DNA from 4 places in the Bradyrhizobium sp. IAR9 genome. Region 2 is predicted to be linked to each of the others. Evidence: predicted binding sites of a transcription regulator. Region 2 holds the regulator's gene; each other region holds the start of a gene.
What was found. The regulator PhoB, encoded in region 2, activates phosphate uptake and scavenging genes when phosphate is short. The targets are predictions, from matches to a motif close to TGTCATNNANCTGTCAT.
Positions count from the first base shown of each region.

Region 1: GGD67_RS02975 (acetoacetate decarboxylase) is a predicted target of PhoB. The motif match lies at 5,983-5,999, and genes of this name have one in related genera.
Region 3: phnC (phosphonate ABC transporter ATP-binding protein) is a predicted target of PhoB. The motif match lies at 3,253-3,269, and genes of this name have one in related genera.
Region 4: GGD67_RS29405 (YbhN family protein) is a predicted target of PhoB. The motif match lies at 2,097-2,113, and genes of this name have one in related genera.

Region 1 covers NZ_JACBZW010000001.1:602,393-610,304, forward strand. Annotated here, with positions in the region: gene GGD67_RS02955 (acetyl-CoA C-acyltransferase) at 1-1,129, shown strand, start outside; gene GGD67_RS02960 (MFS transporter) at 1,243-2,538, shown strand; gene GGD67_RS02965 (carbohydrate porin) at 2,535-3,881, opposite strand; gene GGD67_RS02970 (transporter) at 3,936-4,952, opposite strand; gene GGD67_RS02975 (acetoacetate decarboxylase) at 5,062-5,841, opposite strand; gene GGD67_RS02980 (patatin-like phospholipase family protein) at 6,040-7,215, shown strand.
Region 2 covers NZ_JACBZW010000023.1:49,874-57,785, forward strand. Annotated here, with positions in the region: gene pstA (phosphate ABC transporter permease PstA) at 1-225, shown strand, start outside; gene pstB (phosphate ABC transporter ATP-binding protein PstB) at 222-1,040, shown strand; gene phoU (phosphate signaling complex protein PhoU) at 1,052-1,768, shown strand; gene phoB (phosphate regulon transcriptional regulator PhoB) at 1,792-2,499, shown strand; gene GGD67_RS37720 (GcrA family cell cycle regulator) at 2,732-3,244, opposite strand; gene GGD67_RS37725 (aspartate aminotransferase family protein) at 3,701-4,909, shown strand; gene argF (ornithine carbamoyltransferase) at 4,909-5,832, shown strand; gene GGD67_RS37735 (Hsp33 family molecular chaperone) at 6,099-7,106, shown strand.
Region 3 covers NZ_JACBZW010000015.1:101,284-109,195, forward strand. Annotated here, with positions in the region: gene GGD67_RS31560 (hypothetical protein) at 16-624, shown strand; gene GGD67_RS31565 (DUF1045 domain-containing protein) at 628-1,326, opposite strand; gene GGD67_RS31570 (alpha-D-ribose 1-methylphosphonate 5-triphosphate diphosphatase) at 1,345-2,538, opposite strand; gene GGD67_RS31575 (chloramphenicol acetyltransferase) at 2,535-3,206, opposite strand; gene phnC (phosphonate ABC transporter ATP-binding protein) at 3,380-4,189, shown strand; gene phnD (phosphonate ABC transporter substrate-binding protein) at 4,253-5,188, shown strand; gene phnE (phosphonate ABC transporter, permease protein PhnE) at 5,260-6,144, shown strand; gene phnE (phosphonate ABC transporter, permease protein PhnE) at 6,141-6,989, shown strand; gene phnF (phosphonate metabolism transcriptional regulator PhnF) at 7,115-7,843, opposite strand.
Region 4 covers NZ_JACBZW010000013.1:187,851-195,762, forward strand. Annotated here, with positions in the region: gene GGD67_RS29400 (hypothetical protein) at 1-756, opposite strand, end outside; gene GGD67_RS29405 (YbhN family protein) at 843-1,925, opposite strand; gene GGD67_RS29410 (ferritin-like domain-containing protein) at 2,353-2,859, shown strand; gene GGD67_RS29415 (MFS transporter) at 3,149-4,558, shown strand; gene GGD67_RS29420 (EAL domain-containing protein) at 4,671-7,070, shown strand; gene GGD67_RS29425 (hypothetical protein) at 7,133-7,567, opposite strand; gene GGD67_RS29430 (hypothetical protein) at 7,647-7,912, shown strand, end outside.

The sequences.
Region 1 (7,912 bases), on a different contig from region 2:
CGAGCTCTCGCCTCTTCCCGCGCACAAGCTCGGGTCACACGTGATCGGCGCGGCGCTGGAGCGCGCAAGACTCGCGCCCGAGAAAGTCGACGAGGTCTTCATGGGCTGCGTGCTGCCGGCCGGCCAGGGCCAGGCACCCGCGCGGCAGGCGGCGCGCGCGGCCGGGCTGCCCGACGCCACCGGCGCGACCACGGTCAACAAGGTCTGCGGTTCCGGCATGAAGGCAACCATGCTGGCGCACGACATCATTCGCGCCGGCTCGGCCGATATCGTCATCTCCGGCGGCATGGAGAGCATGAGCAACGCGCCCTATCTGCTGGCCAAGGCACGGGGCGGCTATCGCGTCGGCCATGACCGCATCATCGACCACATGATGATGGATGGCCTTGAGGACGCCTACGAAACCGGCCGTTCCATGGGCGATTTCGGCGAGGCCACCGCGGAGACGTACCAGTTCACCCGCAAGGACCAGGACGCCTATGCGATGGAGACGCTGAGCCGCGCCCGCAAGGCGGTCGAGGGCGGCGCGTTCAAGGCTGAGATTGCGCCGATCACGCTCGCGGAAAAGGCCGGTCCCCGCATCGTCGCCAATGATGAGCATCCGCTGAAGGTCGATCCGGCCAAGATCCCAGGCCTGAAGCCGGCATTCCGTGCCAACGGCACCATCACGCCGGCCGCCTCCTCCGCCAATGCCGACGGCGCCGCGGCGCTGGTGCTGACGAAGCGCTCGCTCGCCGATCGGGGCGGCCTGCCTGTTCTCGCGGAGATCAAGGGCCACGCCACCCACAGCCAGGAGCCGCAATGGTTCACCACGGCGCCGATCCCCGCGATCCGCAAGCTGCTCGACAAGGTCGGCTGGGCTGCCTCCGACGTCGATCTGTTCGAGATCAACGAGGCCTTTGCCGTGGTGGCGATGGCGGCACAGCGCGATCTCGGCATTCCCCGAGATAAGCTGAACATCAATGGCGGCGCCTGCGCGCTCGGGCATCCCATCGGCGCCACCGGCGCGCGGCTGATCGTGACCCTGCTGCATGCGCTCGAGGCGAACAACCTCAAGCGCGGTATCGCCGCGCTCTGCATCGGCGGCGGCGAAGCCACGGCGATCGCGGTGGAGCGGCTGGCGCGCTGACGCGCGGGTGTCCGAAATAGAGGGAAGTCTGTCATTTCAGACTTCCCTTCCCCGTGCCAGACTGGAACCATGACGCGAGTCCCACCGGGCTCGCCAAACCACATTGAGGCCCAATGATCTCGAACTGGCTCGCGGCAGCATTGTCCCGCCGCAACATTCATTACGGCTGGGTGATGGTCGGCGTGACCTTCCTCGCCGCGCTGATCAGCGCCGGCACAGTCGGCGCGCCCGGGGTGTTCATCGTTCCGCTTCAAAAGGAGTTCGGCTGGAGCACGGCGCAGATCTCCTCCGCACTGTCGATCCGTTTCATTCTGTTCGGACTGATGGCGCCATTCGCGGCCGCCCTGCTCAACCGCTACGGCCTGCGCAACGTCACGCTGGCGGCACAGCTCATCGTTGTCTCGGCGCTCGTGCTCTCGCTCGGCATGACCGAGGTCTGGCAGCTCGTCGCGCTGTGGGGCGTGGTGATCGGCATCGGCACCGGCATGACCGCGCTGGTGCTCGGCGCAACCATTGCCACGCGCTGGTTCGCAGCAAGACGCGGCCTCGTCGTCGGCATCATGACCGCGAGCGTCGCCACCGGCCAGCTCGTGTTCCTGCCGCTGCTCGCAAGCCTCACCGAACGCTATGGCTGGCGGCTCGCGCTCGGGTTCGTCTGCATCATGCTCGCCGTCTCCGCGCTGGCCGTCCTGCTCGCGATGCGCGACCGGCCGAGCGATGTCGGTCTGCGTCCGTTCGGCGATGAGGGCACCGAGCCCCTGCCCGCCCCGCCCGTGAGCCACGGCTCGATCACGGGCGTGGCGCTCGGCACGCTGCGCGACGCCTCGAAGTCGACTGCATTCTGGATCCTGTTTGCGACCTTCTTCGTCTGCGGCGCCTCGACCAATGGCCTCGTCCAGGTGCACCTGATCCCGATGTGCCTCGATTTCGGCATCCCGCAGGTGCAGGCCGCGAGCCTGCTTGCGGCCATGGGCATCTTCGACTTCTTCGGCACCATCATGTCGGGCTGGCTGTCGGACCGCTATGACAATCGCTATCTTCTGTTCTGGTATTACGGCCTGCGCGGGCTCTCGCTGATCTTCCTGCCCTTCAGCGATTTCTCGTTCTACGGCCTGTCAATCTTCGCGATGTTCTACGGTCTCGACTGGATCGCAACCGTGCCGCCGACGGTGCGCCTCACCGCGCAAAAGTTCGGGCCCGAGCGCGCCAATCTGGTGTTCGGCTGGATCTTTGCAGGCCACCAGCTCGGCGCCGGGACCGCCGCCTTCGGCGCTGGTCTCTCGCGGACGGTCTATGAGAGCTACCTGCCCGCGTTCTTCATCGCCGGCGCGCTCTGCGTGTTCGCCGCGCTGATCGTGCTGGCGCTGTCGCGGCAGCCGAAACTACAGCCGGCGGCGGCCTCGGCCTAGTACCGGATCGTGGAGGTGACGCCGAACACCGCGGCGTCACCGATCCGCGAAACGCCGCTGGAATCGTTCGGGTTCTGAATTCCGCCCGAGGGGCGGAACACATATTGGAAATATGGCGCGATCAGCCAGCCCGGCTTGATATGCGCCTCGTAGATCATCTCGATCAGCGTTTCGTTGCTGCGCACCGGACTGCGGATGCCGGTGAAGGCCTGCGTATCGACGTCGAGATTGCGCGCGGTGTTAGAGATCCGCATGTAGGCCATCGCCACGCCGAAGCGGTCGAGCGGACGGCCCGGCGTGAAGCCGACGAAGCCGATACCGCCGTCCATATAGAGATCGATCAGATTGCGATCCGGCGGGCTGTAGGCGATGCGGCCGAACGCGGTGATGCCGGGGAGCGAGGCCGACGTGCTGGTCTCGGTGACCTCGGGCGGGCGATAGAGCACCTGTTCGATCACGGCGAAGATGCCGTAATTGCCTTTGAGCCTTGCAGGAATACCGCTGCCGCCGGGATCGGCGATCGACATCCCCTCCGCCGTCAAGCGCTGGCTGTCGAACGAGCCATAATGCTTCCACGCGCCCGGCGTGAAATTGCCGGCGAGCGGGCGGCCGCCGATATCGATGGCGTAGTTGAAGCGAACCTGCCCGATCACCCACGGCGGATCGTTGATGCGGAATGCCAGGCCATGATGATCGCGCAGTTGCGGATCGACATCACCGGGCCCTGACGGATCGCCGTTGAACACCGCACCATACGCGGTGATCTTGTCGGTTAGCGCAGCCTTGATGCGAATGCCGGGTACGGCGATCGGCGGCGCCGGGCCGCCGGCCGGAAGGTTGCTGGCCTTGATCGCGGGCCAGCCGAAGGTGCCGTTGACGAAGAGGTCGTCGGTCTGGCTGTCGAAGAACTCGACATCGGCGGCCTGCTGGCCGGCCCGGATGTTCAGGCGGTCATTGAAAAAGCTCTGCTCGAAATAGGCATTGTAGAGCCGCTGGTCCGGCAGCGCCTCGATCTCGCTGATGGTGGCGAGGTTCATCACGTAGTTGCGGGAAAGGCCCTGGCCGTAGATGATGAAGGCATTGGCGTAAAAGCGGCCGCCGGTCCAGCCGACCAGCTTGCCGAGGTCGGCATCGACCGACAGATCGAGCCGGCCGAAATGGATGGCGCCGCGCTTCACGCCGCCGGCGGCATTGGCGATATTGTCTGCGATATAGGTGGCGCCGAAATTCAGGCCCTTGCCGGCAAGGCCGTCATGCCACGCGTTGAACCATTTGGGAAACAGCCATGCGGCCGCGCTCTCGTCCTTGGCGCCGGCGCGCGCGCTCGTCGCCGTGCAGGCCATCGCAATCGCGGCCGCTACGGATATTTGGGTCGCCCAACTCACGATCGACACACGCTACTTGAAGATACCGGTGCGCCGCATGAAGAGATAGGCCGCTGCCACCGAGGAGGCCATCAGCACCGCTGCCCAGATGAATCCGCTCTCGACGTCGGTCAACGGCAGGCCCTTGGTGTTCATGCCGAAGATGCCGGTGATCAGCGTCGGCGGCAGCAACAGCGAGGTCACGATCGAGAGGGTGTGGAGATGGCGATTGCTCTCCTCCTCGTTCTTGAACCGCAGCTCCTCCTCCAGCAGGCGGCTGCGCTCGCGGAGCTCGACGATGTCGTGATCGAGGCCATCGAGCCGCTGCGCCAGCTTGCCGGCCTGGATCCGCAATGCCGGCGACAAATGATCGGTGTTCTTCTGATCGAGACGGTGAAACAGCGTGCGCAATCCCGTGAGCTGCCGATGCAGCCGCACGCAGGTGCGGCGGAGCCGGCCGAGGTTGCGGCGCATCTCGGGCCTGGCGTCATCGGCGAGGATGCGCTCCTCGATATCGTCGATCTCCTGGCCGAGCTTGTCGGCCATCCGGTCCAGCGTGTCGGCGACCTCGTCGACGATCTTTTCGAGCAGATGGGCGACGTTGTCGACGCGGTAGCCGCCTTCGAGCACCCGCCGCGTGGCGTCCGCCGAGCACAGCGCCTGGTGGCGGCCGGAGACCAGCAGCCGCTCGGTCATGGCAAAGCGGAGGAACGCGGTCTCCTCCGTCGCGCTGTCGATCTCGCGCACGAGATCGGAGAACACGCCGTAGACGCAGTGGTCGATGACGTGAAGCTGCTGGAAGGTGTCGCTCGACAGCAGCAGCTCGCGCGCCAGCGGCGGCAGCTGCGACGCTCCGATCCAGGGCCGTGCCCGCGCGTCAGTCAGGTTGAAATGCAGCCAGAGCCGGCCGTCATGGCTGAACTCGATCGGCTGGTCGATCGGCAGCGCCTCGGCACTGCCGTCGCTGTGCAGGCGAAAGGCCCAGACCAGGCCGGGAATGGCGGGATCAGTGCTCGATAAGGCGCTGACAAGCTTTGCCGGCTCAGCCATGGCCAACCCCAACCATCAGCAACTGCCCCATTCCGGACGATGGCTGACGGCATCTTCCGGACCCAGGCGGTACTCAATTACGCCAGTGTTACAGTTTGATGATGCCGCCCTATTCCGCCGCCAGCCCGGTCGCGGCCGCCTCGGCTTGCCTGATGTAGTCGTGCACGACGCGGCCGAACGGCAGCGTCAGATCGGCGATGTAGTGATGCGCGCCGAGGCAGCGGCGCACCGGGAAATCCGCGACCGGCGCGTTGACATGCGGCACCAGATGCAGCCGGCCCGGCCCCATCCAGGAGCCCTTCGGCACGATGTCGACGAGGTTGATCGCGACCAGCTGGCAGACCTCGAGACGGCCGTCGACGCCCGGGATCATCTTCAGATTGATCTGCGTCTTCGACAGCGTGGCGCGGGTGAGATCGCCGTTGCCGGCCATGCTCTCGTGCTTGTAGCCCATGGTGCCCATGGCGACGAGCTGGCCGGCATATTCCAGCGTGCCCGTCAGCGTGTCCTTGACGATCTCGAGCTTGGGATGTGCGTACTTCTTGGGAAAGCCCCAGATCTCGCGGCCGGCGGCGATCGGCGGATCGTCGTCCAGATACATCTGCGAGACGAAGTTGACGTCCTCGCCGTTGAGGCGCGCGGGGATGACGAGGCCGGATTCGGTGTAGCTGCCGAAGCCGGAGGAGTCAGGCATTTTGATCCATTCGTAATGCACGATCGGCTGGTCGATCGGCTGCAGCGGCTCGGGCAGGCCGGCGCGGATCAGCTCCGGATCGGTCTCGTAGGTGATGACAAGGAATTCGCGGTTGACGAACCGATACGGCCCGGCCGGATAGCTCGGCCCCGCCGCCGGCATTGACGGAAGTCTCAGCACGTCTTCGCTACGCATCGCAGGTCTCCTGTGATCCTGATCGGCGGCAATTGCTAGCGATCCTCATTGACTGCGATGTGAAGCTTTTCCGTCAGCCGCACGACCCCTGCCGTTGCAGCGTGGTCGGTCTGCGTTGCCGGCGCTGCATCGGTGCCGGCTTGTCATCACGCCGTCACCACGGGACGCAATCGTCTGGCGCAAGCAGGAGGCATCACCATGGACGCCCGCACGTCGCAACCGACATATCAGACACATCAGGCGCCCTCGCGGGGCTGGCGGCCCGAGCGCTGCGATCGCGTCGCGCTGGTGCTGCAGGGCGGCGGCGCGCTCGGCGCCTACCAGGCCGGCGTCTATCAGGCGCTGCACGAGGCGGGCATCGAGCCCGACTGGGTCTGCGGCGTCTCGATCGGCGCGATCAACTCCGCCATCATCGCCGGCAACAAGCCGGAGAAGCGGCTCGAGGCGCTGCGCATCTTCTGGGAGCGCATCACCAACCGCAAGATCTGGCACTACACCCCTGACGGCGACGTCTTCCGCCAGTGGCGCAATCTCACGAGCGCCTGGATGACCTCGGCGATGGGCCAGCCCGGCTTCTTCACCCCGCACCAGGTCAATCCCTGGTTCAGTCCGGTCGGCGCGCGCACCGCGACCAGCTATTACGACACGATGCCGCTGAAGGAGAGCTTGCTTGAGCTGGTCGACTTCGATCTCATCAACGAGAAAAGGGTTCGCTTCGCGGTCGGCGCAGTCAACGTGCTCTCGGGCAATTTCATCTATTTCGACAATTCCCATGACGAGATCGAGCCGGAGCACATCATGGCCTCCGGCGCCCTGCCCCCGGCGCTGCCGATGGTGCGGATCGGCACCGATCATTTCTGGGACGGCGGCATCGTCTCCAACACACCGCTGCAGCATCTGCTCGACCAGGAGGATGCGCTCAACTCGCTGGTGTTCCAGGTCGACCTGTTCAGCGCGCGCGGCGTGCTGCCGCGCTCGATCCAGGACGTGATGGCCCGCCACAAGGACATCATGTATTCCTCGCGCACGCGCCACAACACGGACGTCTATCGCCGCACCCACAATCTCAAGGTCCTGCTCCACAAGGCGCTGGCGAAGCTGCCGGACGAGCAGCTGTCCGACGAGGAGCGCAAGCTGAAGGCGAGCCTGTGCCACATGCCGGAGATCGCGATCCTGCATCTGATCTACCAGCAGAAGGCCTATGAGGGCGACGCCAAGGACCACGAATTCTCGGGCACCTCGATGCGAGAGCACTGGACCAGCGGCTACGAGGACACCAAGCGCACCCTGAAGCGCCGCGACTGGATCAAGATGCCGGAGGAAGGCATGGGCCTCGTGGTGCACGACGTGCACCGGGAGACGGAGAGCGCGTAGGAGCGCTCGTGTCCCGGACGCGCTGCAATGCGTAGCATTGCTGCGCAGAGCCGGGACCCAGACACTGCGCGGTCCGTCGCAACATAGGCCTCGGCTCTGCAGCCGCATCGTCCTTCTGGACGATGCTTTGCCTCGCCAGGGGGACGCCGCGCTACGTCCGGGGCACGAGACTGCCCATAAAACATGATCCATTCAGAAGACACACCGTCGCATTCTCGCGGCTCATTTCGCCCGAGTTTTGACTCTCTTTGTTGCCCTTCTTGTTCAGAAAGGGCGCAGGGAAGGCCGGGCGCCGGCTGGCACCCGCGGTCCCGTGTGCAAGCAAGACGCGCACGGGGTGGACTACAGGTGTAGCCGGGCCACCGGCCTTCCCTGCGCGAATGGCTTTACGGCTTATGTCGCGCTCTCCCCGGGGAGCGATGCACTATTGCCCCCGTCGCCTTGCGGATGACTGATGTACGAACCCGGTTGGGCCGCAACATCACCGCAACACTTGACGCACAGACCCCGGGCGTCAGGACCACACGATTTTGCCGTCCGCGCACATCCCCGTTCCTGTCCCCGATGGCTTGCGTGCGCTCACCATCGAGGCCGGACCGAGGACGCCGTCAGCGCCGTGTCGTATCGCGCGTGCTGCTGCTCACGGGATTCCCGCCCTGCAGCCAGCCCAGCGCGCCGACGCCGTCGCGGCCACCGC
Region 2 (7,912 bases):
GGCGAGACCGCGCCGCTGCTCTTCACCGCGCTGTCGAACCAGTTCTTCAGCCTCGGCCTGAACAAGACGATGGCCAACCTGCCGGTTACCATCAACAACTTCGTCCAGAGCCCCTACGCCTATTGGAAGCAGCTCGCCTGGAGCGGCGCGCTGCTGATCACGCTCACCGTGCTTGCCCTGAACATTGGCGCGCGCATCCTCGGCGCCGAGAGGACTGCAAAATGACCGACCTGTCCGTATCCATGAGTTCCAACGCTCATCTGGCCTCGCAGCCGCTGCCGGAAGCCCCGGCCAAGGTGACGGTGCGCAATCTCAATTTCTATTACGGCGAGCACCACGCGCTGAAGAACATCAACCTGACGCTGGGCGCCAACCGCGTCACGGCGTTCATCGGCCCGTCGGGCTGCGGCAAGTCGACCCTGCTGCGCATCTTCAACCGGATGTACGACCTCTATCCGGGCCAGCGCGCCACCGGCCAGCTCATGCTGGACCAGACCAACGTCCTCGACCCCAGGCTCGACCTCAATCTGCTGCGCGCCCGGGTCGGCATGGTGTTCCAGAAGCCGACGCCATTCCCGATGACGATCTACGAGAACATCGCCTTCGGCATCCGCCTCTATGAGAAGATCTCGAAGTCCGAGATGGACGACCGCGTCGAGAAGGCGCTGCGCGGCGGCGCGCTGTGGAACGAGGTCAAGGACAAGCTCAACGCCTCCGGCCTGTCGCTCTCCGGCGGCCAGCAGCAGCGCCTGTGCATCGCCCGCACCGTCGCGGTGCGCCCTGAAGTGATTTTGTTCGACGAGCCCTGCTCGGCGCTCGATCCGATCTCGACCGCCAAGGTCGAGGAGCTGATCCAGGAACTGTCCGAGAACTACACGATCGCGATCGTCACCCACAACATGCAGCAGGCGGCGCGCGTCTCCGACAAGACCGCCTTCATGTATCTCGGCGAGCTGATCGAGTTCGACGACACCAGCAAGATCTTCACGTCGCCGAGCGACCGGCGCACGCAGGATTACATCACCGGCCGGTTCGGCTGAGGAGACGCGACATGGGTACTGAACATACCGCAAAGGCTTTCGACACCGACCTCCAGGAGCTCACCCGCCTGGTCGCCGAGATGGGCGGCATCGCCGAGCGCATGATCGTCGATTCCGTCGACGCGCTGATCCGCCGCGACGTCGCGCTCGGCCAGCGCGTCGTCACCATCGACGCCGAGCTCGACGCGCTGCAGAAGCGCATCGAGGAACGCGCGGTGCTCACCATCGCCCGCCGGCAGCCGATGGCGGTGGATCTGCGCGAGATCGTCGGCGCCATGCGCGTTGCGACCGACCTCGAGCGCATCGGCGATCTCGCCAAGAACATGGGCAAGCGCGTCGCCGCGCTGGAGACCGACTTCCATCCGCTGAAGCTGTTCCGCGGCCTGGAGCACATGACCGACCTCGTGCAGCAGCAGGTCAAGTCGGTGCTGGACGCCTATGCCGCGCATGACCTGCCGGCGGCGATGGCGGTGTGGAAGGGCGACGAGGAGGTCGACGCGATCTGCACCTCGCTGTTCCGCGAGCTCCTCACCTACATGATGGAGGATCCGCGCAACATCTCGTTCTGCATCCATCTGATGTTCTGCGCCAAGAACATCGAGCGGATCGGCGACCACGCCACCAACATCGCCGAGACCGTGTTCTACATGATCGAGGGCCAGGCGATCACCGACAAGCGGCCGAAGGGCGACATGACCACCTTCGCCACGACGGTCCCGAATACCTGAAGACTTGAAGGAGCGACGACCCGATGGGCGCACGCATTATGGTGGTTGAGGACGAGGAAGCTCTCACCGAGCTGCTTCGCTACAACCTCGAAGGCGACGGCTATGACGTCGAGACGGTCATGCGCGGCGACGACGCCGACACCCGCCTCAAGGAGCACATCCCGGACCTGATCGTGCTCGACTGGATGCTGCCGGGCCTGTCGGGCATCGAGCTGTGCCGCCGCCTGCGCACCCGGCCCGACACCAAGCAGCTGCCGATCATCATGCTCACCGCGCGCGGCGAGGAGAGCGAGCGGGTGCGGGGGCTTGCGACCGGCGCCGACGACTACATCGTCAAGCCGTTCTCGGTGCCGGAGCTTTTGGCGCGCGTGAAGGGCCTGCTGCGGCGCGCCAGTCCTGAGCGGCTCGCGACGGTGCTGGCCTATGGCGACATCGAGCTCGACCGCGACAAGCGCCGCGTGGCGCGCTCGGGCCGGCCGATCGATCTCGGCCCGACCGAATATCGCCTGCTGGAGTTCTTCCTGGAGCATCCCGGCCGCGTGTTCTCGCGCGAGCAGCTGCTCGACAGCGTCTGGGGTCGCGACATCTACATCGATGAGCGCACCGTCGACGTCCATATCGGCCGCTTGCGCAAGCTGCTCAATCTCGGCCGCGAGCAGGATCCGATCCGCACCGTCCGCGGCGCCGGCTACGCGCTCGACGACCGCTTCGCGAAGGCGGAGCAGACGTAAGGTTTGCTGGCGTTGGCTTTGGCGGGCTGCCGCCGCATTCTCCGGTGTCGTCCCTGCGAAAGCAGGGACCCATAACCACAGGCGGTGGTTTGGCGAAGACCCGGAGTGACCATCTCGCGCGACAACTGCGCCTTGTGGTTATGGATCCCCGCGTTCGCGGGGATGACACCGAGTTGGTTGAGCCGTCATCGTGTGACGGCTGCCGTCTTGGCGATCAGAGAATTCCGCGAACTCAGCGCGGACCCGGCTTCGCCGGCGCGCGCCGGCGATCCGCCGCCGGCTGATACGCCACGCGCGAGTGCTGGGCGCAGTAGGGCAGGCCGGACAGTGCCTTGCCGCCGCAGAAGAAGAAATCCGGGCTCGAGGGATCGCCGACCGGCCAGTGGCAGGTCGCCTCGTTCAGCTCGAGCAGCGACAGCCGCTGGCCCATCGGCACCACGTTGTCGTAGGTGACGGGTTCAGCCTCCACCTCGACCTCGAAGGCCTGCGCCAGCGCGGTGTTGCCGCGCGCGATGGGGCGGGTCACCCGCATCATGTGCTGCGCGGGACGCGCCTTGCGCGGCCGGGGCGCTGCCGATGAAGGGCTCTTGGCGCGGCCGGACAGACCCAGCCTGTGCACTTTGCCGATCACGGCATTGCGGGTCACATTGCCGAGCTCAGCTGCGATCTGGCTGGCCGAAAGTCCGGCCTCCCAGAGCTTTTTCAGCTGCTCGACGCGATCGTCGGACCAGGTCAAAACCGTCATTGCACCCTTTCCCTCGCTACGCGCCAGCCATCCTGGGGCCTCGCAGCGATTGCCTAAGCCTTCAAAAACCCGTGCCGTCAGAATCCCTTAAGGCTCGCCGGGCGCGTGACTGACGCCCGAACGTTTACGCCGGTACAAGAGGACTCTTGGGATCAGAACCGCTGCACGAGATGTCGTATCTGACAATCCAAACGCTACAATATGGCGTGACTCCCGCGCAAGAGTCCGCCGACTCGCTTCCACATGTTCCGTGGTGAAAACCCGCAAAATCGGCACCGCAAGACTACGGATTCAGCGTTTCCTGAGGCTTTCCGGGCGGCATTGACACCCGTCTTGCCAAGCATAAGATAGTCCCGCGTGCCGCCCTTAAAAGGCGGCACGTTTCGTTTTCCGGGCCGGTCGATGGTGCGTTGCGCAATGCACGCGTCACACCGTCCGCAACATTCAAGTGACATCATGACTAACAGCGCAGCGCCGCATTTGCTCCCCGTTTTCGCCAGAGCCGACCTCGGCTTCGAGCGCGGCGAAGGCTGCTGGCTGATCGCGACCAATGGCGATCGCTATCTCGATTTCACCTCGGGCGTGGCTGTGAATGCGCTCGGCCATTGCCACCCGCATCTGATCAAGGCGCTGCAGGAGCAGGCGACCAAGCTCTGGCACATGTCGAACCTGTTCCAGAGCCCGGACGGCGAGAAGCTCGCGAGCCGGCTTTGCAACGAAAGCTTTGCCGACTTCGTGTTCTTCTGCAATTCGGGCGCCGAAGCGCTGGAAGGTGTGATCAAGCTGGTCCGCCATCATCACTTCTCCAAGGGGCATCCGGAACGTTATCGCATCATCACCTTCGAAGGCGCCTTCCACGGCCGCACGCTGGCAACGCTCGCCGCGACCGGCTCTGCAAAATATCTCGAAGGCTTCGGTCCGCCCATGGAAGGCTTCGACCAGGTGCCGCATGGCGATATCGAGGCCGTCAAGAAGGCGATCGGCCCGCACACCGCCGGCATCCTGATCGAGCCGATCCAGGGCGAGGGCGGCGTGCGCTCGGCAACGCCGACCTTCCTCAAGGCGTTGCGCCAGCTTTGCGACGAGAAGGGCCTGCTGCTGGCCTTCGACGAGGTGCAGACCGGCATGGGCCGCAGCGGCGATCTGTTCGCCTATCGGCGCACCGGCGTCACGCCTGACGTGATGTCGCTGGCAAAGGCGCTCGGCGGCGGCTTCCCGATCGGCGCTGTGCTGGCGACCGCGGATGCGGCAGCCGGCATGGGGCCCGGCTCGCACGGCTCGACCTTCGGCGGCAATCCGCTGGCGATCTCCGCGGCCAATGCGGTGCTCGACGTCATGCTCCAGCCCGGCTTCTTCGACCACGTGCAGAAGATGTCGCTGCTGCTGAAGCAGAAGCTCGCCTCCGTGATCGACCGTCATGGCGATGTCGTCAGCGAAGTGCGCGGCGAGGGCCTTCTGATCGGCATCAAGGCCGTGGTGCCCTCCGGCGATCTCGTCGCGGCGCTGCGCAATGAAAAACTGCTCACGGTCGGGGCCGGCGACAATGTCGTGCGTTTCCTGCCACCGCTGATCGTGACCGAAGCCGAGATCGAGGACAGCGTCGGGCGGTTAGAGCGCGCCTGCGCCGCGATCTCGTCCAGCCAGACCAAGCGGGCGGCAAGCTGATGAGCAAGTCCCCGAAGCACTTCCTGGATATCAACGAGCTGCCGCTGTCGGAGCTCAAGACCATGCTCGCGGCGTCCTCCGCCATGAAGGCGAAGCAGAAGGCGCAGCAGCCGGTGCGGCCGCTCGAAGGCAAGACGCTGGCGATGATCTTCGAGCGCCCGTCGACCCGGACACGCGTGTCGTTCGACGTCGCGATGCGTCAGCTCGGCGGCGAGCCCATCATGCTCACCGGTGCCGAGATGCAGCTCGGCCGCGGTGAGACCATCGCCGACACCGCGCGCGTGCTGTCGCGCTATGTCGATGCCATCATGATCCGTATTCTCAACCATGACGCGCTGCTGGAGCTTGCGGCCAACGCGACGGTGCCCGTCATCAACGGCCTGACGCGGCGCTCGCACCCCTGCCAGGTGATGGCCGATCTCATGACCTATGAGGAGCATCGCGGCCCGATCGAGGGCAAGACGGTGGCCTGGACCGGCGACGACAATAATGTGCTGGCGTCCTGGGCTCACGCCGCCGAGCGCTTCAAGTTTCAGCTCAATGTCGCGACGCCGCCGGAGCTCGCGCCGAAAAAAGTGATGCGCGACTTCATCAAGGCGACCGGCGCGCCGATCATGCTCGGCACCGATCCGGAAGCCGCCGTGCGCGGCGCCGACTGTGTCGTCACCGACACCTGGGTGTCGATGGGCGACAAGGAAGGCGAGCACCGCCACAACGTGCTTAAGCCCTATCAGGTCAACGGCAAGCTGATGTCGCTGGCCAAGCCCGATGCGCTGTTCATGCACTGCCTGCCCGCCCATCGCGGCGAGGAAGTCACCGACGACGTGATCGACGGTCCGCAATCGGTCGTGTTCGATGAGGCCGAAAACCGCCTGCACGCGCAGAAGGGCATCCTGGCCTGGTGCTTCGATGCGGTGAAGTAAGGGCGCTGCAAGCCCGACGGCCGCCTCACACACAACTGTCGTCCCTGCGAACGCAGGGACCCATACCGCGGAATCTCTCTTGTGGCGGGCTGGCGGAGGCGAGCGGTCTTCGCCAAACCGCATCCTGTGGTTATGGGCCCCGGAGCTGCGCTTACGGTTGTCCGGGACGACATCGAATTTGCCGCAACGTTGTGCAACCTTATCGCCCCCGAACCCACCACCCCGCGCCCTTCCATTTCCCACCGACCGACCCCAGATAACGACCCATGGTTTCCCAATCCCCTCAGATGAAAGCCGGCCCCGAAGGCCCGGTTCGCGCGCCATCAGCGGTTCCGATCGATGACGCCGTGTTGCCCTACGAGGTCGACGCGCTCGACGTGCGCGGGCGCCTGGTGCGGCTTGGCCCGGCGCTCGACGAGATCCTGACCAAGCACGATTACCCCGCGCCGGTCGGCAAGCTGCTCGGCGAGGCCATCGTGCTGACGACGCTGCTCGGCTCGGCGCTGAAATTCGAGGGCCGCTTCATCCTGCAGGCCCAGACCGACGGCCCGGTGTCGTTCCTGGTCGTAGACTACATGGCGCCGGATCGCCTGCGGGCCTATGCGCGCTTCGATGCCGCGCGTCTCGGCGATACCAAAGATTCGGGCACGCTGCTCGGCCGCGGCCATCTCGCCATGACCATCGACCAGGGCCCCGACATGAGTCGCTACCAGGGTCTGGTCGCGCTCGACGGCGGCAGCCTCGAAGACGCCGCCCACGAATATTTCCTGCGCTCCGAGCAGATCCCGACGCGCGTGCGCCTCGCGGTTGGCGAGGAGTGGCGCTCCAACGACGGCGGCAAGCATCGCTGGCGCGCCGGCGGCATGCTGATGCAGTTTCTGCCCAAGGCGGCGGAGCGCGCGCGGCAGGCCGATCTGCATCCCGGCGATGCCCCTGATGGCGTCGAGGTGCACAGCGTCGCGGAGGACGACGCCTGGGTCGAGGCGCGTTCGCTGATCGAGACCGTCGAGGACGTCGAGCTGATTGATCCCGAGCTCTCCGGCGAGCGGCTGCTGTTCCGCCTGTTTCACGAGCGCGGCGTGCGCGTGTTCAATCCGATGGTGCTCAAGGCGCAATGCTCCTGCTCGCGCGATGCGGTCGCCGCGATGCTGAAGAGCTTCTCCCCCGACGACCGCGCCGCCATGGTCAAGGACGACAAGGTCGTCGTCACCTGCGAGTTCTGCAGCTCGGTGTACGATTTCACGCCGGACGAGGCGGGCGTCGAAGGCGCGTAGCGAGCTCTCGTAGGGTGGGCAAAGGCGCACTTGCGCCGTGCCCACGAGCTCTCGACGGCGGCGAAAGACGTGGGCACGCTTCGCTTTGCCCACCCTACGGCGCCTGCCCTGTGTCGCGCTCTGTCAATCCGCTTCGCTAAAAATATTCCACTTTACCGAAATTCGGTTTCGGCGTATGTGTTGCCCATCCCGGCTCACCCAAGAGGGGCGACTATGTGGTCGTCACTGTCGCGAGCCGGGCTTGCGGTGGACGCGGCAGCGTCGGCACGAGAGGTGCGGGCAGGGCGGGTAGTCCCTGTGAGCCCGTAACCGCGTGCGGATGAGCGGCGCTGTTCAGTTCGTCTCGCCACATTCTTTCGGCAACGTCGACAAGGCCGGGAGATAATGTGGTGACCAGCGAATGCGCGTACGGCAAAACCGTGTGGTCCTGGCCGTCGTTGCTACGGTCAAGCCTTTCGAAGATGCGCGCGAGCCCAACCGGGCGGACGGCATCGTCAATTCGAACGGCGAGGGAGGCCAGAAGGAATGGTCGGCTCCCGGGAGATCACGGCATAAGCCGTCCAACCATCGCGCAGGGAAGGCCGAGTGATCGGCGACACCTGTATGCTGCTGTGCGGTCTTCTTGCGTGCGCTTTTCGCGCAGCAGACCGCGGGTGCCAGCCGGCACCCGGCCTTCCCTGCGCCCTCTTGGCTTTAGAGGGTGAAGCGACGAAGCAAAGCTCGGGCGATTCAAGCCGCGAGGCCGCCAAGGCGTGTCTGCAAGCTGAGCTGCGTGCCACAATCTCGATCTCGTAGGGTGGGCAAAG
Region 3 (7,912 bases), on a different contig from region 2:
GGAGTCAATCCGGGAATGGGATGGCCGCTCGCCGTTTCGGCCGGGCTCATGGACAAGAGCCCATCCGCACTCTTCCGGGCGTTGTGGGCTCTGTCGGCCGGGCATCTCCTGGCAACATTTCTCGTGCTGCTGCCATTCGCGTTCCTGCTCGTGCTGGTCGAGTGGCAGCGTTCGATCCAGATTGGCGCGAGCCTTCTCGTCGTCGGCTTCGGCGTCTATCGGCTGATCGCGCGCCGTCATCCGCGCGCGCTGGCACGAATTCCGCCGACGCAATTGGCGCTCTGGTCATTTGCCGTCGCCATTGCTCACGGCGCCGCCTTGATGCTCGTGCCGATCTATCTCGGACTCTGCCAAGCCTTCGAATTCGATGCCGGCCATGAGGCGGCCGGCGCGTTGATGAAGACAAGTCTTTTCAAGACAAGTCTCGGGATGGCGCTGCTGGTGTCCCTGGTGCACGTTGCCGCCATGGTCGGCGCCGGCGGATGTCTGGCGTGGCTGGTCTACCGCCATCTTGGATTGAAGTTCGTCTCGCGAAGCTGGTTCAATCTGGATGCGGTCTGGGCGGCCAGCCTCGTTCTGGTTGGCGCGGTGGCGCTCGGCTTGAATCTTGCGAGCTGGCGCTGAGGTCTATTGTGCCAGCGGCCACTCGTCGATGATGTGGAATCTTGCCGACGCATCATCCTGCCGAAACAGCGCGATGCGGTCGATCGCCAGCTTCTCGATCCCCAGCGCCGCAAACCGCGTCCGCAGCATCTCCAGGATCGGCCCGCGGCGCTCGGCATCCAGCCGCCCGGTCAGCGTCATGTGGAAGCGGAATTCTTGCATCACGTAAGGGTAGCCCCAGCGGTCGAGATAGTCGCGCTGCCGTTCGCTCAGCTTCTCGGGTTTGCGTCGCGCGCGGTCGTCCGCCGACAGCGTGGCGCGGAAGGAATCGAAATCGCGGGCGCAATCGGCGGCGAGTTGCTGGAGCGCCTCGACCGGCTCGGCCGGAATGACGGCGATGAAGCCGCTGATGGAATCGACCACCGGCCGGATCACGGGAAGCGGCCGCGGCCTGCCGGCGAATGCGGCGCAGGCGGCCATCAGCTCCGCTTCGGTCCTGCCTGATACGAGCGCCATCGGCGCCTTCAGCGTGGCGTGAAAGCCGTATTTGCGGGGATCGGCGCTGACGTCACGCCAGTCCGGCGCGACGCGCAATGCGTCGGCGGGAAAGGCCAGTTCGTTGCCAGTGTAGGCATCGTAGCCGAGCAGTTCGGCGCCGAAGCGGGAGAGGGCGCTATCACTGCCGGCGGCAAAATAGATCGCGTAGCGGGGGAAACCTGTCATCGCCTCAGCATAACCAATTTACGCCGCGACGACAGTCTCGCGCTGCGTCGCCATAGCAGTTAGCACCCGCGTCGCATCGGTGAGATGGACGAGCTTTCCGCCCGCGATCACCGCAATCAGCCGTGGCCGCAGCGGCACGGTGTCGTCGACCAGCAGAATATCGGCGCGGCGTCCTTCCGCGAGCACGCCGCGATCGGCAAGGCCAGTGGCACGCGCAGGCCCGGCGGACACCAGATTCCAGGCGTCGGTCAGCGGCAGCACGCCGTCGGCGGCGAGGCGGAACGCGGCGAGCAGCTGCGCGGGATAATAATAGTCAGACGCCAGCACCGAGCAGAGCCCCTTGGCGATCATGTCGGAGGCCTTCGTCCAGCCGGTGTGGCTGCCGCCGCGCACGACGTTGGGCGCGCCGTAGACGATGGCGTCGCCGTGGCTTGCCGCCGCCCGCGCCGTCTCCTCGTTGATCGGAAACTCCGCGATGTCAGCGCCGAGATCGCGAAACTCCTGGCGCATCGCCGGCGTCGCATCATCGTGCGAGAGCATCCGCACCTCGGCCGCGCGCGCCGCGGCGGCCAGACGCGCAACCGAAGCCGGCACCTCGTCGGCGCGCGAGACCACGCGTTCGACCAGCCGGTCGAATTCCTCAGCTGACAGCCCGGTGCGCTCCACCATGCGGTTGCGCTTGCGCGGCTTGGCCATGTCGGCGACGGTGCCGTCCATGTGGTCGTTGAAAGCGAACAGGTCGACCCGGCCTTCGTTGAGCCACTCGCTGATCTCGGCCTCGGCATCGAGATTGTAGGTCTCGTGCCGCAGATGGAAGCGTGTGTCGGCGGCGAATTGCGGACGCTGCCGCTCGATGGCCTCCATCAGACCGCGCGCGTTGTCGGCGCTGCGCAGGCCCGGCTCCCACGAACAGGTCGTGGCGTGAAAGACGGTGGTGATGCCGTTGCTGATCGCCTGACGGTCGCTATCGGCGAGCGCGACATCGATCGGGAAGTCGACCCCGGCGCGCGGCATCATCTGCCGCTCGAAGGCATCGCCGTGCAGGTCGACGATGCCGGGTAGCACCAGCAGGTTGCGCGCATCGATGATCAGCCGCGACCGGCCCCGTGAGGCATCGACCTGCGCGATGTCCTTTCCCGACACCGCCAATGACGTTTCGACAAGCTCGGCGCCGATCAGGGCCCGGCCGCCTTCAAGGAAAATGTCTGTCACGCGACCGCGTTTCGTTTGCTGGTAAGGGATCTGGTCTGGGGAGTCGCTCGTGCTTCGTATGTCGCGAGAAAATCTTCAATCCCGAGCTTGCGGAAATCGGGCAGCGCTTCGCGCAATTTGTCGTGATCCCAGTCCCACCAGGCGAGCTTCGCGAGCCGTCCGGCGATCTCCTCGGAGAATCGCCGCCGCACGATGCGGGCGGGATTGCCGGCGACGATGGTGTAGGCCGGCACGTCCTTGGTGACGATGGCGCCGGCCGCGATCACCGCGCCGGTGCCGATGTTGCGGCCCGGCAGCACGATCGCGCCGTGGCCGATCCAGACGTCGTGGCCGATATGGACGTGGTGCTGCCGCCGCCAGTCGAAGAACTCGGCATCGTCGCTCTCGCCTTCGAAGTAGGCGCTGGAGCGATAGGTGAAATGCGCCTGGGTCGCGCGGTGCATCGGGTGATTGCCGGGATTGACGCGCGTCATCGCCGCGATCGAGCAGAATTTTCCGATGGTGGTGTAGGTGATCTGGGAATCGTTCACGACATAAGAGTAATCGCCCATCGCGACGTCGTGCAGGATGGTGCGCGCGCCGACCTCGGTATAGGCGCCGAGCCTGGTCTCGTGCAGCTTGGCCGAGGGGTCGACGGTCGGCTGGACCGAGAGAATCTTGGCGGCCATGTTGCATCCGAAGCGCGAGGGCGGGCGTTCCTCTTCGAGCGGCTTGATGACGATGTCATGACACGGCGATGACAGGGGATGAGCTGTGTAGGATCGCCGCACCGCAACGCCCGTGTCACACAAGTGTCAAGCGCGGGCGTTAGCGGTTGGCTCCAGCTAATCTGGAGTCCCGCATGCTGGTGGTGGAAGGTCTGACGTGTCGCTTCGGCGCGAAAGCCGCGGTGGACGACGCTTCGTTTCAAATCTCCCCCGGCGGCTTCGTCGGTGTGATCGGACGGTCCGGCGCCGGCAAGTCGACGCTGCTGCGAACCATCAATCGTCTCGCGACGCCGACGCAGGGCCGCATCCTGTTTGACGGCATCGACGTCACCGCGCTGCGCGGCAAGGAGCTACGGCAGTGGCGGGCGCGGTCGGCCATGATCTTCCAGCAGTTCAACCTGGTCGGCCGGCTCGATGTCCTCACCAACGTTCTGATGGGGCGCTTGGCGACGATGCCGGCCTGGCGCTCGCTGTCGCAAGTGTGGCCCGAGCAGGACAAGGCGCTGGCCATGTCGGCGCTCGAACAGTTCGACATCGCATCGCTCGCCGCCCAGCGTGCCGACCAGCTCTCCGGCGGCCAGCAGCAGCGCGTCGCGATCGCGCGTGCGCTGGTGCAGCAGCCCGACATCATCCTTGCCGACGAGCCGATCGCATCGCTCGATCCGCGCAACACCAAGATCGTGATGGATGCGCTGCTGCGCATCAACAAGCATTTCGGCATCACCGTGCTCTGCAATTTGCATTCGCTGGATCTCGCCCGCAGCTATTGCGATCGCCTGATCGGCATGGCGGCGGGCCGTGTGGTGTTCGACGGCGCGCCGTCCGCGCTGACCGAGCACGTTGCGCGTGAGCTCTATGATCTCGAAGCCGCCGACGTCATGGGTGGCACGCCTGTCCCGGCGCCCGAGGGCGTGCCGGCGCTCGGAACCGCAGCGGCCGCCTGAGCCGCGCCACCTGTTTTGTTGCCAGTTTTGCGTCCACCGACCCCAACGGATGAAGAGGGTATCATGATCACTCGCAGATTAATTCTTGCCGGCGCCGCCGCGCTCGCGTTCACCGCCTCCGCCTCCGCCGACGATTGGAAGGCGAAATATCCTGAACTGACCTTTGCGGTCGTCCCGGCCGAGAACGCCTCCGGCGTCACCGAGCGCTGGGCGCCGTTCGTGAACTATCTCTCCAAGGAACTGGGCGTGAAGGTCACGCTGCGCATCGCCAACGACTACGCCGCCGTCATCGAGGGCCAGCGCGCCGGCAACATCCACATCGCCAGCTACGGCTCGGCCTCGTTCGCCCGCGCCCGTCTGACCGGCGTCAAGTCCGACGCCTTCGCCAACGACATCAATGCCGACGGCTCGACCGGCTATTACTCGGTGTTCTTCGTCAAGGCGAGCAGCGCCTACAAGAAGGTCGACGATCTCAAGGGCAAGAATCTCGGCCTCGTCGATCCGAACTCGACCTCCGGCAACAATGTGCCGCGCTTCGAGCTGGACAAGATGGGCATCCCCGATGCCGACGGCTATTTCGGCAAGGTCGTCTTCACCGGCAGCCACGAGAACGCAATGCTGGCGCTGTCGCAGGGCACGGTCGACGTTGCCGCCAACCAGTGGACCAGCGACGACGATTCCACGCTGGCGCAGATGCTGACCAAGGGCATGCTGAAGAATGCCGACGGCTCGGCGATGAAGAAGGACGACTTCCGCATCATCCACAAGTCGGCGCCGATCATCAACGGCCCCTATGCCTACAATTCCGACCTGCCGGAAGATGCCAAGGCCGCCATCGCGAAGGCGTTCTTCGACGCGCCGGCCAAGGACAAGGCCGCGTTCGACCGCCTCTCCGACGGTCAGAAGAAGGGCTTTCATCCCGCCACCACCAAGGACTGGGATGGCACGATCGAGCTGATCAAGTTCGTCGATGCGCTGCGTAAGAAGAAGGCGTCCTGATCTCAGGGCGATGCAACTGGAGCCGGGTCCCTGGACCCGGCTCTTTCTTTGACGGAACTCATCTCAGGCCGATGACAACAGCGGTTTCGATCCTCCCCGAACAGCAGCTTGCCGTGCTCAACGCCGCTTATCGCCAGGCGGTCGGGCGCAGGCGGCTCCGCCTGCTGTTGGGGATCGCGGTCTTCGCCGCCGCGCTGGTTCTCGCGGGAATCGGCGCGGAAGTGAATCTGCGCACGCTGTTCACCTATTTCGGCAATTTCATCAGCTATTTCGATCGCATCCTCACGCTCGACAACGGCCAGCGCGTCTGGACCGATGTCGGCGAATGGCTCTGGGGCTGGCGCAAATGGCTGAAAATGCTCGGCGAGACGCTGCTGATCTCCTATGTCGGCACGCTGATCGGCGCGACCTTGGCATTTTGCCTGAACTTCTTCGCGGCTGAAAACACCTCGCCCGCCCCCTGGCTGCGCTTCGTCGTCCGGCGCCTGCTCGAGTTCGCCCGCACCGTTCCGGGCATCGTCTTCGCGCTGATCTTCGTGATCGCCTTCGGGCTCGGACCGATGGCGGGTGTGCTCGCGATCGCGATCCACTCCACCGGCGCGCTCGGAAAGCTGTTCTCGGAAATCGTCGAGAACGCCGACATGAAGCCGGTCGAAGGCATCCGCTCGACCGGCGCGAGCTGGCTGTCCTGCATGCGGTTCGCCGTCGTGCCGCAGGTGACCGCGGGTTATGCGAGCTACGCGCTGCTGCGCTTCGAGATCAACGTCCGTGAAGCCTCCGTGATGGGCTTCGTCGGTGCCGGCGGCATCGGCCAGGAACTCGTCGTCGCGATCCGCAAATTCTACTATTCGGACGTCAGCGCGATCCTGCTGACCATCATCGTCACCGTCTTCATCATCGATATCAGCACCGGTTGGCTGCGCGGCCGCCTGTTCGGCAAGGAGGCGCGGACGTGACGAGGCGGCAAGCGGTCGACACGCGAGAGCTTCGCGCGCGCTATCCGGATGTGTTCGACCGACCCGCCTCGGCGCGGCTTGCCACACCCGCGATGATCGTCGCGGCGTTCGCGATCCTCGTTTACGGCCTGGTCGATCTCGACTTCTCGCCGTCGCGCTTCTTCGCAGGTCTCAGCCAGCTCGGCTGGATCACCTTGATGATGATCCCGCCCGATCCCGGCTCGTCGCTGCCGATCTATCTGAAGGCGCTCGGCGAGACGCTGTCGATCGCGCTGCTCGGCACGACGCTGGCCGCAATCTTCTCGCTTCCGGTCAGCCTGCTCGCGGCGCGCAACGTGGTGCCGTCGAAGCTGTTGCGCTTTCCTGTCCGCCGTGTCCTGGATTCGATCCGCGGCGTCGACACGCTGATCTGGGCGCTGGTGTGGATCAACGTCGTCGGGCTCGGCCCGTTCGCCGGCGTGCTCGCCATTGCGGTGTCGGATTTCGGCGCCTTCGGAAAGCTGTTCTCGGAGGCGATCGAGGGCGCCGACCAGAAGCAGGTCGAGGGCATCCGCGCCTCCGGCGGCAGCCCGCTGCACGAGATCCGCTTTGGGCTGTTGCCGCAGGTGCTGCCCGTGATCGCCGGGCAGGTGCTCTATTTCATCGAATCCAACACCCGCTCGGCCACCATCATCGGCATCGTCGGCGCCGGCGGCATCGGCCTGCAGCTCGCCGAGCAGATCCGCGTGCTGGAATGGCAGAAGGTGTCGTTCCTGATCCTGATGATCCTGGTCGCGGTCGCCGCGATCGATTTCATCTCGGGCAAGCTGCGCTTTGCGATCATTGGGCGAAGGGCCGTGGCCTGAGCAATGGTGCCGTAGGGTGGGCAAAGCGCAGCGTGCCCACGGCTCTGAATGATCGAGAAAGATCGTGGGCACGGCGCGAAGTGCGCCTTTGCCCACCCTACGGCTCCGGTTTCTTGGAGAGAGCCCTACGACTCCACCAGAAACTCCACCCGTTCCGCGGCGAAGCGCGAATGCTTGGTCATCAGCGGCTTGCCGTCGAGATCGTGGTCGGTGGCATCGACCACTAGGATCGGCCGTCCGAGCGCGAGATCGAGCCGGGCCGCGTCGGTTGCGTCGACGATGCCGGCGGTGATCCGGGTCGCGCCGCGGCGATAGTCGCGCACCCCATAATGCTCCAGCAGCTTCGTCATCGAGCGCGTCGCCGCGAACACGGCACCGGCGCCGGGAAACAATTCCGCGGACAGCCAGGTGGTGGAGACGCAAATCGGCGTGCGGTCGGCAAGGCGAATCGCCTCGATCCGCACCAAGGGCGCGCCGGCCTTCAGGCCGAGCTCGCGCGCCAGCTCGCGGGTCGCGACATCGGCGGTCGCCTCGATCAACTGACCGCGCGGCTCGCGGCCACCGGCGCCGACGATCTCGGAGAAGCGCGTACGCGAGCGCAGGGGATAAGCGAGCTTCTGCGCCTCGACATAGGTTCCGCTGCCGCGCTCGGCGCGCACCAGGCCGCGCTCGGCAAGCGCTGCCAGCGCGCGCCGCACGGTGTGGCGATTCACCCGATAGGTTTCGGCGATCTCCATCTCGCCCGGCAATTTGTCGCCGGCCGCAAAGCGGCCGTCGGCGATGCCGCGCTCGATGCCGTCGGCAACGAGGCGCCATAGCGCGACGCCGGACGACGCAGTGTCTTGCATGCTCATATCGCCGGCCAGCCTAGCCCAGAAATCACAGCTTTGTCACGAAACAGTCATGGCGCTCCCGTATGAAGT
Region 4 (7,912 bases), on a different contig from region 2:
GTTGGCCAGCGTGTCCGGCGCCTCGCAGGCGCGGCCGCCTTTGAAGCCGTGGCGGCTCGGCCGGTAGTACTGCGCGCCGGCGGTGCCCAGATAGGAGCGGAAGCAAAACCCTTCGTCCGACAGCGCCAGCGGCCGGTCCGGATTGCCTTCGCCGGAGGCGATGCTGTCCCCGAGGCCGGCGACGAAGATGTCGCGGACCTGGATCTCGGTCTGGACGCGCTGGGTCGGATCGGAGCCGGAGGAGACGTCGACGGTCGCGACCGTCTGCTTGCCGTAGCGGACGCGCAAATTGATCGGCTCGGCGCAGTCGAAGGTCGATTGTTGTGGCCCGTCGCCGTCGTCGAACGACCAGGCGCAGGTGGCGCCGACCGGCACCGCGCCAACGAGGCGGACGGTGACGGGGTGATCGATCGGGGTGAGGTAGTTTTCCTTGGTGTTGTCGCGGGTGCAGGGCTGGTTGACCCGGCCCTGGAGGTCGATGCAGAGCCGGTTGACCATGTTGCGGGCCCAGCCGCGGCCCTCGCTCTGGAGCTCCAGCGATTGCTCGGCGGCCAGGATGCTGCGGTTGCGGGCGTTCTCGACATGGAGCAGGAAGTCGCGCTCCTCGCGGAACAGCCGGAAGCGGTTACGCACCTCCCAATTGATCTGCAGGGCGCCGGTGTCCTGAGCGCTAGCGCGCTCGGGCGGCATGGCCGTCAGAATCCCGGCAAGCAACAGGGCGCCTGCGGAAAGGGTACGAAGGAATACAGGGATCATGGCCCGCGTCTTCAACGGCAAAGTTGAGGCGGAAATAAGAGAGCATTGCTCCGCCGCCCGCAACCCCGCCGGGTCCAGATCGTGGCCTACCGCTTGTTGGCCTGGCGCAGTATCCGCTCGCGCTCCATCGGCGTCACCTGCTTGGGCAGATTGGCCTGCGCACAGGCCTCCGCCAGCCGCCGCCGCTCCTGCCAGGGCTCGACCACGTTCATCCAGAGCTCGCGCGTGCCCATGATCGAGATGGCAAGGCCGAACGGGATCACGAAATAGAGAAGGCGGAACACCAGCAGCGTCGCCAGAAGTTGCTCGCGGCCGAATTCGGGCAGCGCCAGCAGCATGGCGGCATCGAACACGCCGATCGAGCCGGGGGCATGGCTGGCGAAGCCGAGCAGCGTCGCCAGGATGAACACCACCGCCAGCGACATGAAGTCGATCGGCGGATTGGCCGGCATCAGCAGGTACATCGCTGTGGCGCAGAAGCCGAGATCGACCACCCCGATCAGGATCTGGACCAGCGTCAGCGGCGCCGACGGCAGCACCACCTTCCAGCCCTTCTGGCCGAGCTCGCGCCGCTTCTCGCCCATGCAGAGCCAGACCAGATAGGCACCGATCGAGGCGAGGCCGCCGAGCGCGATCAGCCGATTGATCGAGGAGGGGAGCTGATCCATCGAGGACGCCGCATCCGGATGGATCGCCATGCCGATCGAGAGCACGAAGATGTTACCGAGCCAGAAGGTCAGGCCCGACAGGAAGCAGATCTTGGCGACGTCGATCGCGTTCAGCCCGTAGTCCGAATAGATCCGGAAGCGGATCGCGCCGCCGGTGAAGACCGTGGCGCCAATGTTGTGGCCGATCGAATAGGACGTGAAGCTGGAGAGCGCCGCAATGCGGTACGGCACGTGCTTCTTGCCGATCGTTCGCAGTGCAAAAAAATCGTAGAAGGTCAGCGTACAGAACGCAAAGAACACGCAGATCGCCGCCAGCCCGATGCTCCCGCGGGGAATCTCGGTTAACGCGGTCAGGATGACCCCGGTATCGATGCCCTTGAGGGTTCGCACCAGCGAGGTGATCGCGAAGGCGATGATGAAGACGCTCGCGGCTACTCCGAGCCGTCGCCAGCCGATCCATCTCTTGAAGCCGCGTTGCAGCGCGGGCAGCAGTCCGTGCATTCATCCTCCCGGCGGGGGGCAAGACCGACCAGGCCAGACATTGGCCAGTCGGGTACGATCACGGCCAAAAGCAGGCATCGATCGCGGGGCATGATCCAGCTCATTTAAGGCAAAAACACCGGCTTGTGCAGCCCTTGACAACAATTGGTTCTGCGTCGGGCCGGTCACTTTTGTCATACGCGGTTCACATCTGCGGCGCGTTAAGCATATGAGTCGTGAAACCGGCTCGGCCCGCGCGTTTCCTATGCCGACACCATTTCAGATGCCGCTGCCGTTCGCATTGTTCCAGCGCAAGCCATCCGGGTCTTTTTGGAACGTCGATGCCGCGTGTCCGTTGGGCTCCATCAGCAACCGAACATGGCGGAATAAGCGGCTTTTCGTGCAAGCCGCTGCCTTCGTGTTCCACAAAACCGAAGAGGACGGAACGATGGGACTGTTCACAAAAGACATCAAGACCATGAACGACCTGTTCGTGCACCAGCTCCAGGACATCTATTACGCCGAGCAGCAGCTGACCAAGGCGCTGCCGAAGATGGCCAGTAAGGCCACCGATCCGCAGCTGAAGCAGGGCTTTTTGACGCACCTTGAAGAAACCAAGCAGCACGTCGCGCGGCTCGAAGAAGTGTTCAAGATGCACGGCGTCCCCGTGAAGGCGGTCGATTGTCCGGCGATCGACGGCATCATCGAGGAGGCCGACGAGACCGCCAGCGAGGTCGCCGACAAGGCGGTGCTCGATGCCGCCCTGATCAATGCGGCGCAGGCCGCCGAACATTACGAGATCGTACGCTACGGCAGCTTGATCGCCTGGGCCAAGCAGCTCGGCCGCAATGACTGCGCGACCGTGCTCGCCAAGACGCTTGAGGAGGAGAAGGCGACCGACAAAAAGCTGACCACGCTCGCCGAGAGCAAGGTCAATCTGCGCGCGGCGAGCTGATGAAGGTAAAGCGATGGGCGCGCCGCGCGGCTATCCGTGCGGCGCGCTCGCCACATATGCTCCGTCATCGCCCGCCTAGTGCGCGATTGCGCACAGGGGCAGGCGATCCAGTATTCCAGAGACAATAATGGGATACGGAGAAGCCGCGGCGTACTGGAATCCCCGCATGCGCCGGGCACGACACCGCTTGTAAGGCGAGTGCCCGCAGCATCCATCCTTCGTCCATTATCGAAATATGACTGCGCAATGAGAGCGTATATATCGCATGGGGCTGCAATCGAGGTGCAGCATGCGAGCCACCACCATCAAGCATGAAATCTTTCAGGACAGGACCAGCGCGTCGCGCGCCGGTTCGCCTCTTGCGACCTCGCTCACGCTGGCCGCGATGAGCCTTGGCTACGGCGTGGTGCAGCTCGACGTCACCATCGTCAACACCGCGCTCGATGCGATGGGCAGGACGCTCGGCGGCGGTGTCGCCGAACTGCAATGGGTGGTCAGCGCCTACACCATCGCGTTTGCCGCCTTCATCCTGACGGCAGGCGCGCTGGGCGACCGCATCGGCGCCAAGCGCGTCTTCATGGCGGGGTTCGCCATCTTCACCGCGGCTTCGCTCGCCTGCGCGCTGTCGCCCAATGCCGCCGTGCTGATCGCAGCGCGGCTGGTGCAGGGGCTGGCGGCGGCGATCCTGGTGCCGAATTCCCTCGCGCTGCTCAATCATGCCTATCCGGACGAGCGAGCGCGCGGCCGTGCCGTCGCGGTCTGGGCTGCCGGCGCGAGCCTTGCGCTCACCGCGGGCCCCTTTGTCGGCGGCGCGCTGATCACGCTGGTCGGCTGGCGTGCGATCTTCCTGGTCAATCTGCCGATTGGGCTCGCCGGCCTGTGGCTGAGCTGGCGCTACGCCAGCGAAACCACGCAGGCCCGCTCGCGCGAGATCGATCTGCCCGGCCAGCTTGCAGCGATCGGCGCATTGGGGGCGCTGGCGGGCGCGATCATCGAAGGCGGTGCGCTCGGGTGGGATCATCCGGCGGTGATTGCAGCCTTTGTCGGTGGCGCAGGTCTCGCCGCGCTCTTCATCTGGCGCGAGAGCCGCGCGGCGCAGCCGATGCTGCCGCTGTCGCTGTTCGGCCAGAGGCTGTTCGCGCTGACCTCGCTCGTCGGCCTGCTCGTCAATATCGCGATCTACGGCCTCATCTTCGTGCTCAGCCTGTACTTCCAGCGGATCAATGGGCTGTCGGCGTGGTGGACCGGGCTCGCCTTCGTGCCGATGATGGCGGCGGTGCTGCCGGTCAATCTGCTGGCGCCGCACCTCGCCGAGCGCATCGGCCCGTGCCCGACCATCGTGGTCGGTGCCAGCGTGTCGGCGCTCGGCTGTCTCGGTTTGCTGTGGATCGCGGCTGATACGAGCTATTGGATGATCTGCGCGCAGATGATCGCGATCAGCGGCGGACTTGGGCTGCTGGTTCCGCCGCTGACCTCGACCTTGCTGGGCAGTGTCGACAAGGCGCGCTCCGGCATCGCGGCCGGCGTCCTGAACGCGACGCGGCAGACCGGCAGCGTCCTCGGCGTCGCGCTGTTCGGTTCGCTGGTGGCCGCCGAGGGGGCGTTCATGGCGGGGCTGCATCTGTCGCTGGTCGTGTCCGCATCCGTCCTGCTGCTCGCTGCCATCGCGATCGGCCTGGGTGCGCCGGCGCGAGGATGAACAATCCGAGCGAATGGGCACATCTTCCGTTCACCATTGCCGCAACAGGCGCGTAGCCAGTTACCACCTGTCCACCTCTGTTGGTTCAACTGCGGGTCCATAGGGGCCCGCGATGTATCAAGTTCTCTACTGTCTCACCGAAGAGCACGATTGGCGGCTCGTCGCGCTAGGCGGCGCGGTGTGTCTGCTCGCCAGCGCGGCGGCGATCAGCCTGTTCCACCGGGCGCGCGCGACCAACGGTGTCGGACGCCTGGCCTGGCTCGGTCTCGACGCAGCCGTCAGCGGCTGCGGCATCTGGGCGACGCATTTCATCGCGATGCTCGCCTACGGGCCGGGCGGCGCCGGCGCCTACAACATCCCGGTGACGATCCTGTCGTTGATCTTTGCGATCTCCGTGACCTTCGTGGGGCTGAGCATCGCCGTATCGTCCTCGCGGGCGGTGTGGATCGTCCTCGGCGGTGCCATCGTCGGCACCGGGGTCGCGGCGATGCATTACACCGGCATGGCGGCGCTGGAGATGCCGGCGCGGGTCAATTGGATCGGAAGCACGGTCGCCGTTTCGGTGCTATCAGGAATCGTCTTTGCGGCACTTGCACTGTTCGTGGCCGCGCGGCGCGACGACCTCTTCCATGCGCTGACCGCGACGGTCCTGCTGACCGTCGCCATCGTCGCGCATCATTTCACCGCCATGGGTGCGGTGCTGCTGACGCCTGATCCGACGCTCGCGATCGGCGGCCTGTCGATCCCGCCGGCCTCGCTGTCCTTCCTCACGGCCAGCGCCGCGGTCGCGATCATCGCGATCGCGCTGGTGGCTGCGCTGCTCGACCGCCGCGCCAAGGGCGAACTGGGCGCCCAGCAAATGGTGCTGGATACGGCGCTCGAGAACATGTCGCAGGGTCTGTGCATGTTCGATGCAGACGGCAAGATCATGCTGTTCAACGAGCGCTATGCCGCCATGCTCCGTCGCACCGACATCGCGCTGACCGGCCGCCTGCTGGTCGACGTGCTCAGGGAGGAGCAGGCCAAGGGCCAGTGGCAGGGCGATGCGGATCAATTCTTCGCCCGCCTCGTCGCCGACGCGCGCGAGGGGCGCACCACGACCGACATCGTCAGCCGGTTCGGCCGCTCCATCCGGGTGGTCAACCAGCCGATGCAGGGCGGCGGCTGGGTCGCGACCTTCGAGGACATCACCGAATGGCTCGAGGCGCAGGCCAAGATCTCGCACATGGCGCGCCATGACGCGCTGACCAGCCTGCCGAACCGCGTGCTGTTCCACGAACAGCTCGAGCAGGGACTGCGGCGCACCAGGTCGGGCGATCAGCTCGCGGTGCTTTGTCTCGATCTCGATCACTTCAAGGACATCAACGACTCGCTCGGTCATCCCATCGGCGATGCGTTGCTGAAGGAGGTCGGCCGCAGGCTGACGGCCGCCGTCGGCGAGAGCGACACGGTGGCGCGACTGGGCGGCGACGAGTTCGCCGTGGTCCAGATCGGTCGGTCCGAGGAAACCGCTGCGAGATCGCTTGCGGGCCGCCTCGTCGAGGTCATCTCGGCGCCCTACGAGATCGACGACCATCAGATCGTGATCGGCGTCTCGATCGGCATCTCGCTGTCGCCGCAGGACGGCAGCGATCCGAGCGAATTGTTGAAGAACGCCGACCTCGCGCTCTACCGCGCCAAGGCGGACGGCCGCGGCACCTATCGCTTCTTCGAGACCGGCATGGACGCGCGCGCGCAGGCGCGGCGCCTCTTGGAAATGGACCTGCGCGCGGCGGTGCAGCGCGACGAGTTCGAGGTGTATTACCAGCCGATCCGCGACGTCGCCAGCGGCCGCGTCGTCGCCTTCGAGGCGCTGCTGCGCTGGAACCATCCGCAACGCGGCCTGATCGCTCCCATCGACTTCATCCCGCTGGCCGAGGAGACCGGACTGATCGTCCAGCTCGGCGAATTCGTGCTGCGCTCGGCCTGCATCGATGCGGCGAGCTGGCCTGATGATGTCGACCTCGCCGTCAACCTGTCGCCGGTGCAGTTCAAGAATCCGAACCTGATCGCATCCGTGATCGCGGCGCTCGCCGCCTCGGGACTCGACGCGCGCCGTCTCGAGCTCGAGATCACCGAATCCGTGCTGCTGCAGAACAGCGAGGCGACGCTGACCACGCTGCATGAGCTGCGCGCCATGGGCGTGCGCATCTCGCTCGACGATTTCGGCACCGGCTATTCGTCGCTGAGCTATCTGCGCAGCTTTCCGTTCGACAAGATCAAGATCGACCGCTCCTTCGTGTCTGAGCTGGCGACGCGCGAGGATTCCATGGCGATCATCCGCGCCGTGACCGGGCTCGGCCGCAGCCTCGGCATCGTCACCACCGCGGAAGGCGTCGAGAACGACACGCAGCTCGAGCTGCTCAGGCGCGAGGGCTGCACCCAGGCGCAGGGCTATCTGTTCAGCAAGCCGCGGCCCGCCTCCGACGTGGCGGTGATGCTCAATCGCCCGCGGCTGCTGGCCTCGGCTTGAGGACCCTATTGTTTGAGCATGATCTATTCGGAAAACCGCTTCGCACTTTTCCGGATCATGCTCTAGCCTCGGCGCAATGCGAAATGGGCGCCGCAAAATGCCATGACGGCGCCGAGGCAAAGCGCCGCGAGCCCGGCCAGCACGCCCGCGACGGTCGGAATCGGGCTCGGCGCCGAGGCCACCTGGCCGGCACCCGCGAGCAGCAGCACGCCGACCGCGATCAGGAACTGCCGCATCCGTTGCGGGATCTGGCCGGAGACGGCGCTCTGCATCAACGTTGCGGTGAAATAGCCGCCGGAGAAGCCGACGGTCGCGATCAGCCACCACGCGATCGCCGCGCCCGCCGGGATGAACTCATGCGTGTCGGAGCGCCAGAGACCGCCGAGGTCGAGCCCATAGCGCGCGCCCAGCATGTGCACCGCGAGCGCGAGCAGCACGCCTGATATCACGGCGGCGCCGAGAATCAGCCGGCGCGGAAAAAAGGTCGTCTCAGCCATGCCTCGCTTGTAGGATGGGCGAGGGCGATCGCGCAAGCGGATCGCGGCCGGGATGGGGCGGACAGGATTGATTGAGGGGATGCAGGGGTCGGAAGCTGAGGCCACGCCGGTCACGAGCTATGCCTACAAGGCGTCGCTGATCGGCTCGGCGCATCGCTTCGAGCTGACGGAGCAGGGGCTATCCTGGCACATCGGCGGCCGCACCTCGCTGTGGCCTTACGACGAGATCAGCGCGATCCGGCTGTCATTCCGCCCGGTGTCGATGCAGCAGCACCGCTTTCGCGCCGATGTCACTCACAACAGCGGCCGCCGCATCGCGATCCTGTCGACGAGCTGGCAGACCGC